Regions from separate parts of the Pseudomonas agarici genome, predicted to be linked through region 3. Evidence: riboswitches for the same ligand, from Rfam matches in the RefSeq annotation. Region 3 holds a riboswitch; each other region holds the start of a gene.

The links. Region 3 has a riboswitch for cobalamin ahead of cobW (cobalamin biosynthesis protein CobW). Riboswitches for the same ligand answer to the same signal wherever they lie in the genome.
Region 1: another riboswitch for cobalamin. It lies ahead of cobO (cob(I)yrinic acid a,c-diamide adenosyltransferase); the one in region 3 lies ahead of cobW (cobalamin biosynthesis protein CobW).
Region 2: another riboswitch for cobalamin. It lies ahead of AWM79_RS06080 (CbtB domain-containing protein); the one in region 3 lies ahead of cobW (cobalamin biosynthesis protein CobW).

Annotation. Positions count from the first base shown of each region.
Region 1 covers NZ_CP014135.1:2,611,601-2,616,836, forward strand. The annotation lists gene AWM79_RS11475 (class I SAM-dependent methyltransferase) at 1-22, shown strand, start outside; gene AWM79_RS11480 (PQQ-dependent sugar dehydrogenase) at 56-1,369, opposite strand; partial or broken gene AWM79_RS25985 (hypothetical protein) at 1,443-1,667, opposite strand; cobalamin riboswitch at 1,898-2,118, shown strand; gene cobO (cob(I)yrinic acid a,c-diamide adenosyltransferase) at 2,200-2,811, shown strand; gene AWM79_RS11495 (cobyrinic acid a,c-diamide synthase CobB) at 2,808-4,187, shown strand; gene bluB (5,6-dimethylbenzimidazole synthase) at 4,184-4,834, shown strand; gene cbiB (adenosylcobinamide-phosphate synthase CbiB) at 4,831-5,236, shown strand, end outside.
Region 2 covers NZ_CP014135.1:1,389,743-1,394,978, reverse strand. The annotation lists gene AWM79_RS06090 (response regulator) at 1-1,473, opposite strand, end outside; gene AWM79_RS06085 (response regulator) at 1,728-2,084, shown strand; cobalamin riboswitch at 2,227-2,451, shown strand; gene AWM79_RS06080 (CbtB domain-containing protein) at 2,549-2,734, shown strand; gene AWM79_RS06075 (CbtA family protein) at 2,765-3,466, shown strand; gene AWM79_RS06070 (cobalamin biosynthesis protein) at 3,463-3,888, shown strand; gene cobM (precorrin-4 C(11)-methyltransferase) at 3,952-4,698, shown strand; gene AWM79_RS06060 (NUDIX hydrolase) at 4,713-5,153, shown strand; gene nfuA (Fe-S biogenesis protein NfuA) at 5,219-5,236, opposite strand, start outside.
Region 3 covers NZ_CP014135.1:1,504,756-1,509,991, reverse strand. The annotation lists gene AWM79_RS06580 (glycoside hydrolase) at 1-150, shown strand, start outside; gene AWM79_RS06575 (glycosyltransferase) at 145-1,452, opposite strand; cobalamin riboswitch at 1,543-1,748, shown strand; gene cobW (cobalamin biosynthesis protein CobW) at 1,889-2,956, shown strand; gene cobN (cobaltochelatase subunit CobN) at 2,961-5,236, shown strand, end outside.

The sequences.
Region 1 (5,236 bases), 1.1 Mb from region 3:
GACCTTGTGTCGTAAACGCTAGCGGGCGGCGCAAGGGCAACTCCTCATCCTCGGACTAACGGCTGGCGGACACGCGCCAGATTTTGTTACCCACATCGTCCGCCACCAGCAGGCCGCCCTGTTGGTCGATGACTACCCCGACCGGGCGGCCCCTGGCATTTTCATCCTCGTCGAGAAAACCCGTCAGCACATCCAGTGGCTGCCCATTCGGCTTGCCTGCGGCGAAGGGCACGAAAATCACCTTGTAGCCGCTGTGTGGTTTGCGATTCCAGGAACCGTGCTGGCCGATAAAGGCCCCTTGGGTGAACGGCTCAGGCAGCTTGCTGCCCTGGGCAAAGGTCAGTCCAAGCGATGCCGTATGCGGCCCGACGGCGTAGTCCGGAGCGATGGCCTTGGCGACCATGGCCGGGTCCGAAGGCGATACCCGCGCATCCACGTGTTGGCCGTAATAGCTGTAGGGCCATCCATAGAACCCGCCCTCCTTCACCGAGGTAATGTAGTCCGGCACCAGGTCGCTGCCGATCTCGTCCCGCTCGTTCACCGCGGTCCACAGTTTGCCGCTCTGCGGCTCCCAGGCCAGGCCGTTGGGGTTGCGCAGGCCGGAGGCAAAGATCCGGTGGCTGCGGGTGGCTGGATCGACTTCCCAGATCGCAGCGCGACCTTGCTCTTTGTCCAGGCCGTTTTCGCCGACGTTACTGTTGGAACCAACGGTGACGTAGAGCTTTCCCCCGTCCTGGCTGGCAATCACATTCTTGGTCCAGTGGTGATTGAGGGGGCCGCCGGGCAAATCGATGATCTTCTCCGCTTGTTCCTTGATCACGGTTTCACCCGGCTCATAGTGGAAGCGCAGCAGGGCATCGGTGTCGGCGACATACAGGTCATTGCCCACCAGCGTCATGCCGAAAGGCGAATTGAGTTGGTCGATAAAGGTCGTGCGGGTTTCCGCGATCCCATCGTGATTGCTGTCGCGCAGTAGGGTAATGCGATTCGCGCTGGGCACCCCGGCCCCGGCGCGATCCATGACCTTACGGGAAATCCAGCCACGAATGCCCTGGTTGTCGTCGGGCTTGGGTGGCGAGTTGGTCTCGGCAACTAGTACATCGCCGTTGGGCAGCACATACAACCAGCGCGGGTGGTCGAGGTTTTCGGCAAACGCGGCGACTTGAGTGCCGGCTGCCGCCACTGGCTTGGCGCCCTGAGGCCAGCCGATGGCGGGGGCGATATTGACGGTGGGAAGGAGGGTCTTGTTCGGTTCCGTAAGCTTGGGAGAGGGACCGGTGCCCTCGGACACCGACAGGGTGGAACTTTCGCCGCAAGCCGCCAATCCACTGGCGAGCAGGATGATCAGAGCGTGCTTGTGCTGGAACATGCTGAGTCTCCGTCGATGCTTACGCGGGTCTAGAAGTAGAGAAGCATAGTCGACGCAGGTTCAATCCTTTTGCTCAAGCCTCCTTGAACAGCAGGGCGATGCCGGGATGGTAGTGGTCGGCTTCGTTGTGCAGCTTGCGGTAGGCATAGGGGAAGTACCAGGCCACCGCGTAGCTATTGGTCTTTTGCAGGTCGTCGACCATACCCTGTAGGTCTTCCAGACTCGGACTCCGTTGGGGGTTGAATGGCGAAACAAACAGACAACCGAGCCTGAGATGATGAGGATGGTTAAGCTTTTGGCGGCGTTGATCGCGTCGAGCAGGGCCGGCATCCGATGATCAGGTCCTGCATGGGGGTTTCTCTTTTTATTGTTGAGTGGGTTATGGCTGTTTGATATCAACTGTCCTCGCCAAAGCACAAATTCTGGCGGCAGTTTTTGTTGGCGGGTGTCTTGGACGATTTTCCAGGCTCAGGGGGACGTGTTTTTGTTGTGGCGGCTTTATTTGACGCTCCATCCTCAACCCTCTAACCTTCTCAACTTGTTTCAGGTGCTCTGTGGCGATGCGTCGACAGGGTGAAACAGGGAAGCCGGTGAGCCCTTTCGACAGGTGCGATTCCGGCGCTGCCCCCGCAACGGTAAATGAGTCAAGACTACGCTTTTCGCCACTGTGCCGGCGGCACGGGAAGGCGCGCGGTCCTGCGCTTGCGCAGCTCATGAGCCCGGAGACCGGCCTGATCCATCCCACAGCATCACGGCGGGCGATGCTGGACCGTTGCGGTCGTGTTTTTTCCAGCCCCGTTTGCCTTATCCAGCCCCAACGGAGAGCTGTCATGAACCCATCCCCCGATCGCGATGAACGTCATTTGGCGCGCATGTTGCGCAAAAAAGCGGTGATCGATGAACGTATCGCCAGCGCTCCCAACGAGTGCGGCTTGCTGCTGGTCCTGACGGGCAATGGCAAGGGCAAGAGCAGTTCCGCCTTCGGCATGCTCGCCCGAGCCATGGGCCACGGCATGCAGTGCGGCGTGGTGCAATTTATCAAGGGTCGCAGCAGCACCGGCGAGGAGCTGTTCTTCCGGCGTTTTCCCGAGCAGGTGCGGTTCCATGTGATGGGCGAGGGATTCACCTGGGAAACCCAGGACCGCCAGCGTGATATCGCCGCCGCTGAAGCCGCCTGGACCGTCTCTCGGGAGCTGCTCGGCAACCCGGCTATCGGTCTGGTGGTGCTCGATGAGCTGAATATCGCCCTCAAACACGGGTACCTGGATCTCGACCAGGTACTGAGCGATCTGCAGGGTCGGCCGCCAATGCAACATGTGGTGGTGACCGGACGCGGCGCCAAGCCGGAAATGATCGACCTGGCCGATACCGTCACGGAAATGGGCCTGCTCAAACATGCGTTCCAGGCCGGGATCAAGGCGCAGAAAGGCATCGAACTATGAATCAGCCGCGTCGTTGCCCGGCGGTGCTGATCGCCGCGCCAGCGTCCGGCCAGGGCAAGACCACGGTGACGGCGGCGCTGGCGCGCCTGCACCGCAATCAGGGGCGCAAGGTCCGGGTGTTCAAGTGTGGCCCGGATTTTCTCGACCCGATGATTCATGAGCGGGCCAGCGGCGCGCCGGTGTATCAGTTGGACTTGTGGATGGTCGGCGCCGAGGAAAGCCGTCGTTTGCTGTGGGAAGCGGCCGGTGACGCCGACCTGATCCTGATCGAAGGGGTCATGGGCTTGTTTGACGGTACTCCGTCCAGTGCCGACCTGGCTCGGCACTTCGGTGTGCCGGTGCTGGGGGTCATCGACGGCACGGCCATGGCCCAGACCTTTGGTGCCCTGGCGCTGGGCCTGGCGCGTTATCAACCGGACCTGCCGTTCGCCGGGGTATTGGCCAATCGCGTGGGGACGCTGCGGCATGCGCAGTTGCTCGAAGGTAGCCTGACCGAAGGCCTGCGCTGGTACGGCGCGCTCTCTCGGGAGACCGGGATCGAGTTGCCGAGCCGGCACCTCGGGTTGGTCCAAGCCAGCGAATTGAATGACCTCGATCGGCGCCTCGACGCTGCCGCCGAGGCCCTGGGCGCAAGTTGCGAAGTCGCGCTGCCGCCTCCGGTCGAGTTTGCCGCGCCGACGCTGATCGCTGCCGAGCCATTGCTGGCTGGCGTGCGGATTGCGGTTGCCCGTGACGAAGCGTTCGCGTTTATCTATGGTGCCAACCTGGATCTGCTTGGGGCGATGGGCGCCGAGTTATGCTTCTTTTCGCCGATTCACGATGCCGGCCTGCCAGACGTTGATAGCCTTTACCTGCCAGGAGGTTATCCGGAATTGCACCACGTGGCGCTGGCGCGAAACACTTCGATGTTGATGGCGATCCGCGATCACCAGACCAAGGGTAAACCCTTGCTCGCCGAGTGCGGCGGGATGCTCTACCTGCTCGATGCGCTGACCGACGTCGACGGTCGACGCGCCGAGCTGCTGGGCCTGTTGGCGGGAGAGGCGGTGATGCAGAAACGCCTGGCTGCCCTGGCCTTGCAGGCCGTGGAGTTGCCGGAAGGTTTGTTGCGCGGACATACCTATCACCATTCGCTGACCACTACCGAACTGACTCCGATTGCTCGCGGGCTGAGCCCCAACGGCGGGCGCGGCGCGGAAGCCGTGTACCGCGAAGGGCGGACGACTGCGTCCTATGTGCACTTCTACTTTCCGTCCAACCCTCGGGCGGTTGCCGCGTTGCTGGCACCTGATGCAGCAATCAACTTTGCCCAGGTCGGCGCTCTCTGTGTGGAAGCGAGCTTACCGGGGCGCCGGATCGCTGGGAGCAGACCATGACTGACAACACATTCTCCATTGAAGAGCGAAATGCAATCTACCGCGCCATCGCCGAGCGCCGCGACATGCGTCACTTTGTCGGGGGTACGGTGCCACCAGCACTCCTGGCGCGCCTGCTGGAAGCCGCACACCAGGCGCCGAGTGTCGGTCTGATGCAGCCGTGGCGGTTTATCCGGATCAGCGATCGCTCGCTGCGTGAGCGGATCCGGCAACTGGTGGAAGAGGAAAGGGTCCGCACCGCCGATGCCCTTGGCGAGCGTTCCGATGAGTTCATGAAGTTGAAGGTCGAGGGTATCAACGATTGCGCCGAAGTGCTGGTGGCGGCGCTGATGGACGGTCGCGAACGGCATATCTTCGGGCGCCGGACGTTGCCGGAGATGGACATGGCGTCCGTGTCCTGCGCGATTCAGAACCTCTGGCTGGCCTCCCGCGCAGAAGGCTTGGGCATGGGCTGGGTGTCGCTGTTCGAGCCACAGGCACTGGCGGACTTGCTGGGCTTACCGGAGGGGGCCAAGCCGGTGGCGGTGTTGTGCCTGGGGCCGGTCCAGGCATTTTACCCGGCACCGATGCTCCTACTGGAAGGCTGGGCGAAATCGCGCCCTCTGAGTGAGCTGTTGTACGAAAACTATTGGGGAGTGAGTCAATGAGTGTGGCGTTGTTGAGTGTCGCCGGGGTTGCGCTGGATGCGCTGCTGGGCGAACCCAAACGCTGGCATCCGCTGGTGGCGTTCGGCCGTATCACCGATCGCATCGAACAACGCTTCAACGCCGGTGGCCGTGGCTGGCGTAGCCATGGTGTGACCGCCTGGTTGCTGGCCGTCGTGCCGTTGACAGTGCTGGCTACGGCGCTGTCCTGGGCGCCTTATATCGGCTGGGTCATCGAAATCCTGTTTCTCTATTGTGCCCTCGGCATGCGCAGCCTGGGTGAACATGTGGTACCGGTGGCCCAGGCGCTTCGTGGCGCAAACCTGGAATTGGCGCGGGAGCGCGTGAGCTATCTGGTCAGTCGCCAGACCTCGGAGCTGGATGACACGGCAGTGGCCCGTGCGG
Region 2 (5,236 bases), 120 kb from region 3:
AAGGAACTCGGACTTGTATTTGCTCGAACGCTGTAGTTCCTCCGCACGTTCTTCCAACTGCGCCTGAGCCTGATTCAGCTCGCCATTCTTGCGGTCCATGGCATCGCGCTGTTCGGCCAGTTGATCGTTGGTTTGTTCCAGCTCAGTTTGCTGGGTTTCCAGATGAGCCTGGGACTCCTTGAGCACCCGCGACTGTTCTTCCAGTTCTTCGTTGGCGGTTTTGAGCTCTTCCTGCTGGACCTGCAATTCTTCATTGAGCTGCTGGGTCTCGGCCAGAACCTCCTGCAAGCGCTGGCGGTAGCGAGCGGCTTCGATGGATGTGCCGATATTGTCTGCGATCAGTTCCAACAACTCGATGTCACGCTCGTTGAGCTCGCGCAAAAAACCCAGTTCGATCACTCCGTTGACCTGCTCGTCATTGGTGATCGGCACCACCAGCACGCTACGTGGCGAGCCATTACCAAGACCAGAGCTGACCTTGAAGTAGTCAATCGACACTTCGTCGAGGCGAATCAATCGCCCCTGGCTGGCGGCCTGACCGACAATGCCTTCGTCGGTATAGATCGATTGCTCCTGCTGCTCCTGCTCGCGGGAAAAGCCATAACACGCCACCCGCTTCAGGCTCCCATGATCTTGGCGCACATAGAGCGCGGCAACCGAGCTACCCAGATATCGGGCGCAGAATTGCAGGATATTGCGCCCCAGCAGGTGGAGGCTGAGTTGGCCGAGGATCTGCTCAGCCAATTCGGTCTGGCCGCTACGCAGCCACGCCTGCTTCTCCAGACGCTGGGAACTCTTGAGTTGCGACGCGATATTTTTGCTGTAACTACCTGAAAGATTTATTAAGTCTTTTCGCCCCACATAGGCGAGCAAAACGCTCAGCCCGAGTACAAAAAACAAGTAGAGAGCAGTGACCCAGATCGTGGTGTGACTGACATCCTCGTTCCGAGCAAGGCGCAGTTGCTGCTCGGTGTCGACGGCACTCTCATATTCACTGCGAATCTCGTCGCTCAGACGCTTGCCACGCCCGGCCTTCACCGCTCCACGATAGTCGCCGTCGGAACGTTGCAGCTCGATCATCGATTGCGCGTATTCGGTCCAGGCCTCTTGCAGGGCTTCGATACGCTTGAATCGCTCGACCTGCTGGGGGTTATCTGCCACCAACTGTTGCAACCCGCGCAGCTCGGCGATGAGCTTCGGCTTGGCGACTTCATAGGGATCGAGGAAATGCTCATCGCCTGTGATCAGGAACCCGCGCATGCCGGTTTCCAGGTCGACAGACAGCTTCATTGCCTCGTTGGTACCGCTGATTACCCGGTCGGTATGCTCGACCCATTGGATCACCGACAGCAGATAAGTGATCAATGAGACGAAAAACACCGCGCTGAGTACCCCAACACCCAGTGGCAAGCTAATGTTGCGACTCAAGATTGTGCGAAAACTGCGCTCATCAACCGAAGACGGTGAGTTCATGTCGGGCCTCGGACGGGGTGTTGAAGTAAAGAAGTTTGCCGTAATTGCAAAAAAAAAATCTATTTTTCTCACAACTATGAAGGCAATTTCAGACCTCGTACTGCCTTCCATCAAGGAGAAGCGCTATCCTGTCAGCTTTGTACAGGTCGCGTTTTTTTGTACAACGGCGCCAACGTGCCGATCGGCGGCTTACTGATGCAAGAGGCGAACGTTCTTCATCCTCCTGCTCGCCTTCATTTTTTGGGAAGCCCACTATGTGCACAGCAAACTCCACCATCCTCGTTGTAGAAGACGACAGAATTGTCCGTATGCTGATTGTCGATGTACTTGAGGAACTGGAGTTCAAGGTACTACAAGCCAGTAGAAGCGATTTGGCGCTGGAGCTGATCAATGACACCGGCATACCGATCGACCTGCTGATGACGGATCTCAGCCTGCCTGGAATGAATGGACGAGAACTGGCGGCAGCGGCGCGCCGGGTCCGGCCGGGGCTACCGATCCTGTTTGCCAGCGGTTATGCCGAAAGCATCGAGGTGCCAACAGGCATGCACTTGATCGGCAAACCTTTCTCTATTGATCAATTGAGGGACAAAATTAAGTTAATTATATAACTTACTGATTATATGTGAATTTGTATTGTTATAAATCACTTTAAGTTCCACAACCGGGTCATTCAAAGCACCCGTTACCCGCAGCGACACAACCCGTGCCCTACGACCGGCTTTATTGACTCGCCGGGTAACCGTATGCTTTCCTGTCCGTCTTGTTCTGGGTGCCCTTCACAGGGTGAAACGGGAAACCGGTGCGTCGGTCGATTGTTATCGAGCCTGGCAACTCCGGTGCTGCCCCCGCAACGGTAAGCGAGAGAAGCGTCAGATCCACTGTGCCGCCAGCGGCATGGGAAGGCGACGCTTGCAGGTTCAAGCCAGGCTCGAACCCCTTGCAAGCCCGGAGACCGGCCCGGAAATATCGAAAACAAACCTGCGGTGGGCGGGCGCTGTTGAAACCTGCGGGCACTTGCTCGCCGAGGTTTTTTCACGCCTGGCCGCCCGCTGACGTTTCAGAGGGAAAGGCCATGTCAATCACCACCACCAACCACTCGAACGCTGCCGCGGCAACCTCGATCCATCGTATCGCCGTCGCCATCGGCGCCAGCGTATTCGGCGCACTACTGGTCTATTTCGCTGGTTTCTCACCAATCGAAGCGGTTCACAACGCCGCCCATGATACCCGCCACAGCTCCGCCTTCCCGTGCCATTGAGCTACGACTTGACATAATGAGCATACCGACATGATCAAGCGTATCGCCCAAACAGCAGGTTTCACCGGTTTGCTGGCCGCGCTGCTGCTGACCCTGCTGCAGAGCTTCTGGGTCGCGCCGCTGATTCTCCAGGCCGAGACCTATGAGAAAGCCGCCGCCGCCCAGATGCATGAACACGCCGCTGCCGCCCGCCACAACCACAGCCATGATGAAGAAGCCTGGGAACCGCAAGACGGCTGGCAACGCCTGCTCTCCACGACCGGCAGCAACTTGGTGGTGGCGATCGGCTTTGCCCTGATGCTGGCGGGTCTCTACACCCTGCGCGCACCGAAGCGCACCTCCCAAGGACTGCTCTGGGGCCTGGCCGGCTATGCGACTTTCTGCCTGGCACCGACCCTCGGCCTGCCACCGGAACTGCCTGGCACCGCTGCCGCGGACCTGCTGGCGCGACAGATCTGGTGGGTGGGCGCCGCTGCGTCCACCGCCGTGGCCATTGCCCTGGTGGTCTTCGGCAAGCATTGGGTACTCAAAGGGGTGGGCGTGGCGATTATCGTGGTGCCCCATCTGATCGGCGCGCCACAGCCGCCAGTTCACTCCAGCCTCGCGCCGCAAGAACTGCAAGCGCAGTTCAAAATGGCCTCGCAGTTGACCAACGCGACGTTCTGGCTGGCCCTGGGCCTGATCAGCGCCTGGTGGTTTCGCCGTAACGCCGACGATCATTACCCGGCATGAATGAAACCTGGACGACGCCAACCCTCGCGGTTGGCTTCGGCTGTCGGCAAGGCTGCAGCGCATCGACCCTCCAGGCACTGCTTGAGCAGTCACTGCAGGTCTACCGGATCGATCTCAAGGCACTCAAAGGGTTGGCCAGCATTAATGACAAGCAGCATGAGCCAGGGCTACTTGAACTCGCGCAGCGCCTGAGCCTGCCATTGCTGTTCTTCAGTGCCGCTGAACTGGCACCTTACGAAGCCCGCCTGAGCCATCGCTCCGACCTGGCCTTCGAACGTACCGGTTGCCATGGCGTCGCGGAAAGTGCCGCGCTGGCCCTCGCCGAACGCTTGGGACCAGCCCCCGCGAGCCTGCTGATTTCACGCCAGAAACATCCGCTGGCAACCTTTGCACTGGCCTGGACGGGGCAAAACCCCCGATAATCCCCGTCTCCTGCATGAACGTTGTTCATGTGGCGCCTCGTGCAGACCTGTTCAGAGAGTGTTATGACCGTCTATTTCATCGGCGCCGGCCCTGGCGATCCGGAACTCATTACTGTCAAGGGTCAACGCCTGATCCATCGTTGCCCGGTGATCATCTATGCTGGCTCGCTGGTCCCTGAAGCTGTGCTGGAAGGTCATTGCGCTACACAAGTGATCAACAGTGCCGAACTGCACCTGGAACAGATCATCGAGCTGATCAAGGCGACCGACGCCCTGGGCCTGGATGTGGCGCGGGTGCACTCGGGGGACCCTTCGCTGTATGGCGCCATCGGCGAACAGATTCGCCATCTGCGCGAGCTGGGCATTGCCTACGAGATCATTCCAGGAGTAACCGCGACCGCCGCCTGCGCGGCCCTGCTGGGTGTCGAACTGACACTGCCGGATATTTCCCAGAGCGTGATCCTCACCCGTTATGCCGACAAGACCACGATGCCAGACGGCGAAGAGCTGGACAGCCTGGCCCGACACCAGGCCACCATGGCAATTCATCTGGGAATCAAGCACCTGGACAGGATCGTCGAGGTGTTGCGCCCTCATTACGGCGCGGACTGTCCCATTGCCGTGATCCATCGCGCCACCTGGCCCGATCAGGATTGGGTTCAAGGTACACTGGCGGACATCCTGGGCAAGGTCCAGGCCAAGGGCTTTCGCCGCACCGCATTGATCCTGGTGGGGCGCGTACTGGCCAGCGACCACTTCAGCGATTCGTCGCTGTACCGTGCCAGCCACGCCCATCTTTATCGGCCTTGATCTGGAGGACGCCGATGTCCGAGCCATTGTTTTCCGGTGCCAAGCTGGCGCTGATCTGCGGTGACGAGCTGTTGACCTATCTGCGCGACATGAAGGACAGTATCCCCTACCCTGGACATTGGGACTTTGCCGGTGGTGGCCGCGAGGGCAATGAAACCCCGAGCGAATGCGCGCTCCGAGAGCTGGACGAAGAGTTTTCCCTGCACCTCGACGCCGAACGCATCGAATGGATCCGGCGTTATCCCAGCGTCACCCAACCCAATACTCACTCGTGGTTTCTGGTGGGGCAACTGGAACGGGCGGAAATCGAGACGATCCGGTTTGGCGATGAAGGCCAGTACTGGCGGATGATGTCGATTTCCGAGTACCTGGAGCACCCGTTGGGCGTGCCCTATCTGCAGGAGCGCTTGCGCCACTATCTTGAAGAGCGAACCCGGCCTATCCGCCCCGCTTAAAAAAACGGTGCTCACGGACACCGTTTTTTATTCAACCGAACGCAGCGAATGCCCTGTCACCGAACTCAGTAGTAGGCATTTTC
Region 3 (5,236 bases):
GACGGTACCCTGATCACCGTGAATTTCAGCCTGAAAACTATGCAATCACCGGAAGGGCGGCGGCTGCCACCGCGCTCGGCATTGGTCCTGGTACCGGATCAGGAGCCGCAGTTGATCGAAATCAGTCAACTCTTCGCTTCGGCTTCATGACGAGCATGACCCGCCGATTATGCGGTTTTTCGCTTCGATCCACTGGGCCATGTATTGGGTGCTCTTGTGATGGTGATGACGTAGCATCGCCCCGGTGAAATTATCGCGTCGATGCCGTACCAACTGCTGCCGGCAGCGCTCTATGCGTGCGACCAGGGCCGGGCCGTGAAGCCGTCGGTCATAACGGGCCGCCAGCAAGGCCTTGCCGTTTGCCTGGGCCTGCAGCCATGACGATTGATCCTGATACAATTGGACCGCCGCCTGTGCCAAGGCCTCGGCACTGGTCCCGATGACGCCGGGCCAGGGCAGTTCGCCGTGCATGGCCTCGGCACCGATCGGCGTGGTGATATTCGGCGTGCCACAGAGCATCGCATCGGCGAGCTTGCCCTTGATACCGGCGCCAAAGCGCAACGGCGCCAGGCAGATGCGCGCCGCACTCATCACCCGCAGCGCGTCCTCGGCCCAGTTCATCACATAAAAACCCTGGGCGGGGTTGTGCAACGCGGTCGCCTTGGGTGGCGTGTAGGCACCGTAGATATGGAGCTGCGCCCCCGGCAATTGCTGGCGAATCAACGGCCAGAGGGTGGTTTTCATCCAGAGCACCGCGTCCCAGTTCGGCGCGTGGCGGAAATTGCCGATGCTGATAAAGTGTGCGCGGTCTTCGAAGGCAGTGAAGGTGGTGGGTTGCTCAACCATCAGTGGGCACCAGTGCAGCAAGGCCGGCGCTAGCTGGAACTGTTCGGTCAAGAGGCGAATCTCGAGATCGGAAATCATCAGGCTCAGGTCCGAACGGTAGATCGCGGCGATTTCCCTTTTGGCCAGGTCAGTGTCGCTCATCTGCCGGAACACCTCACTCAGCTCGGGAGCGAACAGCGCCGTGAAGTCATTCAGGTCCGGGTCAGCCTTCAGGCGTGCCTTGAGCTGCTGCTGGCGGGCATCGCGCAAGGCTTGCAGGTCCGAGGTCTCCAGCACGCGCACGGCGTCTGGGCAGTGTTGCTCGACCCGCCAGCCGAACTGTTCCTCCATCATGAAGCGGTCGAACAGCACCACATCCGGCTTCAAGTCGCTGATGAAACGGTCGAAGCTGTTGTTGTTGAGCTCGATGATCTGCTCGTCGATGCCCAGGCTGTGTAGATCGGCCTTGTGTTCTCCGGCACTGGCGGGGCTGGCAAAAGTAATCCGCCAGCCGGCTTCGAGGAAGCTTTCGAGAATCTGCATCATGTGCCCGCCGGCAGCCGAGGACCGGGGTTCGGGCCAGACATAACCGATAACCAGGACGTGGGTGGTGTCGGTGGCACTCATGGGCAGCGTTTCCTTGAAGCTGGCAGGGCAAGAGAAGGGGTGCAATTAAACCACAGCGGCCGCCGAGATTGACCTGTTCCCATGCACTGCGTAGCCTTGCAGGTTCGAGGTTCTTCGGCATCTGGCCGAAGCTAAGAAGGGAACGCGGTAAGCCGCGGCTGCCCCCGCAACTGTAGACGGCTCGATAACCCTGCAAAGCCACTGCCTCTGGCGGGAAGGCGCGGGAATCGGCGGATCGGAGTCACTCCGCACGCCCGACCGTAAGCCAGGAGACCTGCCTCGTGACAGATTCTCACAGGGACTCTACGAAACTCGCCTGGGCGGTAGCGTAGGATCCCGTAACCGGGCGGGGTGATCCGGTGGCGAAGCTTTCCGCGCCCGTTGCCGGCAGCGGCTTTCGTCCCGTATGCCCGCTACTTTTGCCAAAGGGCATCCGATGAAAACACTGGCCAAACTTCCCGTCACTATCGTTACCGGCTTTCTCGGCTCGGGCAAGACCACCTTGCTGCGCCATATGTTGGACAACGCCCAAGGCCGCCGTATCGCGGTGATCGTCAACGAGTTCGGCGAACTCGGTATCGACGGCGAGATCCTCAAACAGTGCACCATTGGCTGCACCGAGGAAGAAGCCAATGGCCGCGTCTATGAGCTGGCCAACGGTTGCCTGTGCTGCACCGTACAGGAAGAGTTCTTCCCGGTGATGCGTGAGTTGGTGGCCCGTCGCGGCGACCTCGACCATATCCTCATCGAAACTTCCGGCCTGGCACTGCCCAAGCCGCTGGTCCAGGCGTTTCAGTGGCCGGAAATCCGCGGTGCCTGCACCGTCGATGCGGTGATCACCGTGGTCGACAGCCCAGCCGTCGCCGCTGGCACCTTTGCCGCGTTCCCGGACCAAGTGGATGCCCAGCGCAAGCTCGACCCGAACCTGGACCATGAGTCGCCACTGCATGAGCTGTTCGCCGACCAACTGTCGAGCGCCGACCTGGTGATCCTCAACAAGGCCGACCTGATCAGCCCCGCAGATCTGGCCAGGGTCCGCCTGGAAGTGGCCGAAGAGCTGCCGCCAGCGGTGAAGGTCATCGAAGCCAGCAGCGGGCGTCTGCCGCTGGACGTGTTGCTGGGGCTGGGCGCCGGTTCCGAGGCACATATCGACGGTCGCCACAGTCACCATGACCATCACCACGACGGCGATGATCACGACGACCACGACCACGATGCCTTCGACTCGATCTCCATCGAGCTGCCGCAAGCCGACGAAAGCCTGTTGCTCGATGCCCTGACCCAGTTGGTGGTGCAACACGGCATCCTGCGGATCAAAGGCTTCGCCGCGATTCCCAACAAACCGATGCGCCTGCTGATCCAGGGCGTGGGCACTCGTTTCGACAAGCACTTCGACCGCGCCTGGGGTGCTGACGAGTCGCGGGTCACTCGTTTGGTGCTGATTGGTCAGGAACTGGACGCCGCGTTGCTCGAATCGACGCTTCGTAACGCATTGACGGCCTGATCCCATGCATCTGCTCAGGACCCAGCCCGGCGGTTTCGTCTCGGACGACAATATCGCCGACCTTGGACAAACGCCCGCCGAGCTGGTGATCCTGTGCAGCGGCGATTCCAGCCTGGCGTTGCTCGCCGAGGCGGCGCGGCAATTGTCGCCGGATTATCCCAGCCTGCGTCTGGCCAATCCGATGCAGGTACAAAATCATGCATCGGTCGACCTCTATGTCGACCAGGTGCTGCAACATGCCAAGGTCATTCTGTTGTCGCTGCACGGTGGTATCGGCTATTGGCGTTATGGTATCGAGCGCCTGGTGCAACTGGCCGAGCGCGGTGTGACGTTGATCCTGGTACCGGGCGATGACCGGCCCGACCCGGCGCTGAGCGACCTGAGCAACGTCCCGGCGGCACAGGGCGAGCGGCTCTGGCACTTCCTGCGCCAGGGCGGTCTGGGCAATGCCTTGCAGTTGTACCGTTGCCTGGCCAGTACCTGGCTGGGGCGCGACTATCCGTGGCAGGAGCCGCGGACATTGCCGCGCACGGCGATCTACCATCCGCGCCTGGGTGACGCGCAACTGGCTGACTGGCGGGCCGATTGGCAGGTCGACCTGCCGGTGGCGGCAGTGCTGTTCTATCGCTCGCACCTGCAGGCGGCCAATACCGCCTTTATCGATGTGTTCTGTCAGCGTTTGCGCAACGCTGGGCTGAATCCCCTGCCGATCGCCGTGGCCAGTCTCAAGGAGCCCGGTTGCCTGTCCGTGGTCGAGGACTGGCTGGACGAGGGCGCGGCGGCGGTGATTCTCAACACCACCGGGTTCGCCCAGTCGAGCCTCGAAGCGCCGCATCTGCGTCCGTTCCGTCGCGATATCCCAGTGATCCAGGCCATCTGCGCCCAGGACAACGAGCCTGGCTGGCTGGCCAGCGAGCAAGGGCTGGGACCACGGGACCTGGCGATGCATATCGCCTTGCCGGAGTTGGACGGTCGGATCATCAGTCGGCCCATCAGCTTCAAGGACCTGGCATGGCGCAGCGAGCGCAGCCAGAGTGATGTGGTGTGCTATCGAGCGCAGCCCGAGCGCATGGACTTTGTCGCCGAACTGGCGCGGCGCTGGGTCGAACTGGCGCGAGTGGCCAATGGCGACAAACGCATCGCCTTGATCCTGGCCAACTATCCGACCCGCGACGGGCGCATTGGCAATGGCGTCGGCCTCGACACGCCAGCAGCGGCCCTGAATATCCTGCGGGCTTTGCAGGCCGAGGGCTACCCGTTGAGCGATGAGTTGCCCGCCAACGGCACCGGGCTGATCCAGGCCTTGCTCGGCGGGGTCAGCAACGACTTCGACAGTCTCGACATGCGGCCCTGCCATCAGAGTCTGGCGCTGGCGGACTATCAGGCGCTGTTCGACCGTCTGCCCGAGGCCAATCGCCAAGCCGTGCTCGCTCGTTGGGGCAGCCCACAAAACGATCCAATGTTTCGCAGCGGACGGATGATGGTGGCCGGCCTGCGGTTCGGCCTGACCTTTGTCGGCATCCAGCCGGCCCGGGGTTATCAGGTCGATGCCAGTGCGGTCTACCACGACCCGGACCTGGTGCCCCCCCACGGTTACCTGGCGTTCTATTTCTGGTTGCGCCACGTCTACGGCGCCCACGGCGTGATCCATGTCGGCAAGCACGGCAACCTGGAGTGGTTGCCCGGCAAGGGGGTTGGCCTGTCGGAAAACTGTTGGCCGGATGCACTGCTGGGGCCGTTGCCGAATATCTATCCGTTCATTGTCAATGATCCGGGCGAGGGCGCCCAGGCCAAGCGCCGGACCCAGGCGGTGATCATCGACCACCTGATGCCGCCGCTGACTCGAGCAGAAACCTACGGCCCGCTACGTGACCTGGAACTGCTGGCCGACGAATACTACGACGCGCAGTTGCTCGATCCACGGCGCGCCAGGGAACTGCAGCGCGATATTCTGCAACGGGTTCGCGAGACTCGGATCGACCGCGAGCTGCAACTGGATGCCGGGCTCAACAGTGATGCCGATGCAGCGATCTGGCTGCCGCGCCTGGACACCTATCTCTGCGACTTGAAGGAGTCGCAGATTCGCGATGGGCTGCACATCTTCGGTGAGTCGCCGGACGGGCGCCAGCGTATCGACACCCTGCTGGCGTTACTGCGCATTCCCCGAGGCGACGGTCGTGGTGCCCAGTCCAGCCTGCTGCGAGCCTTGGCCAAGGCCTTCGAGCTGGGCTTCGACCCGCTTGATTGCGCTCTGGCCGAACCCTGGACCGGGAGCCGTCC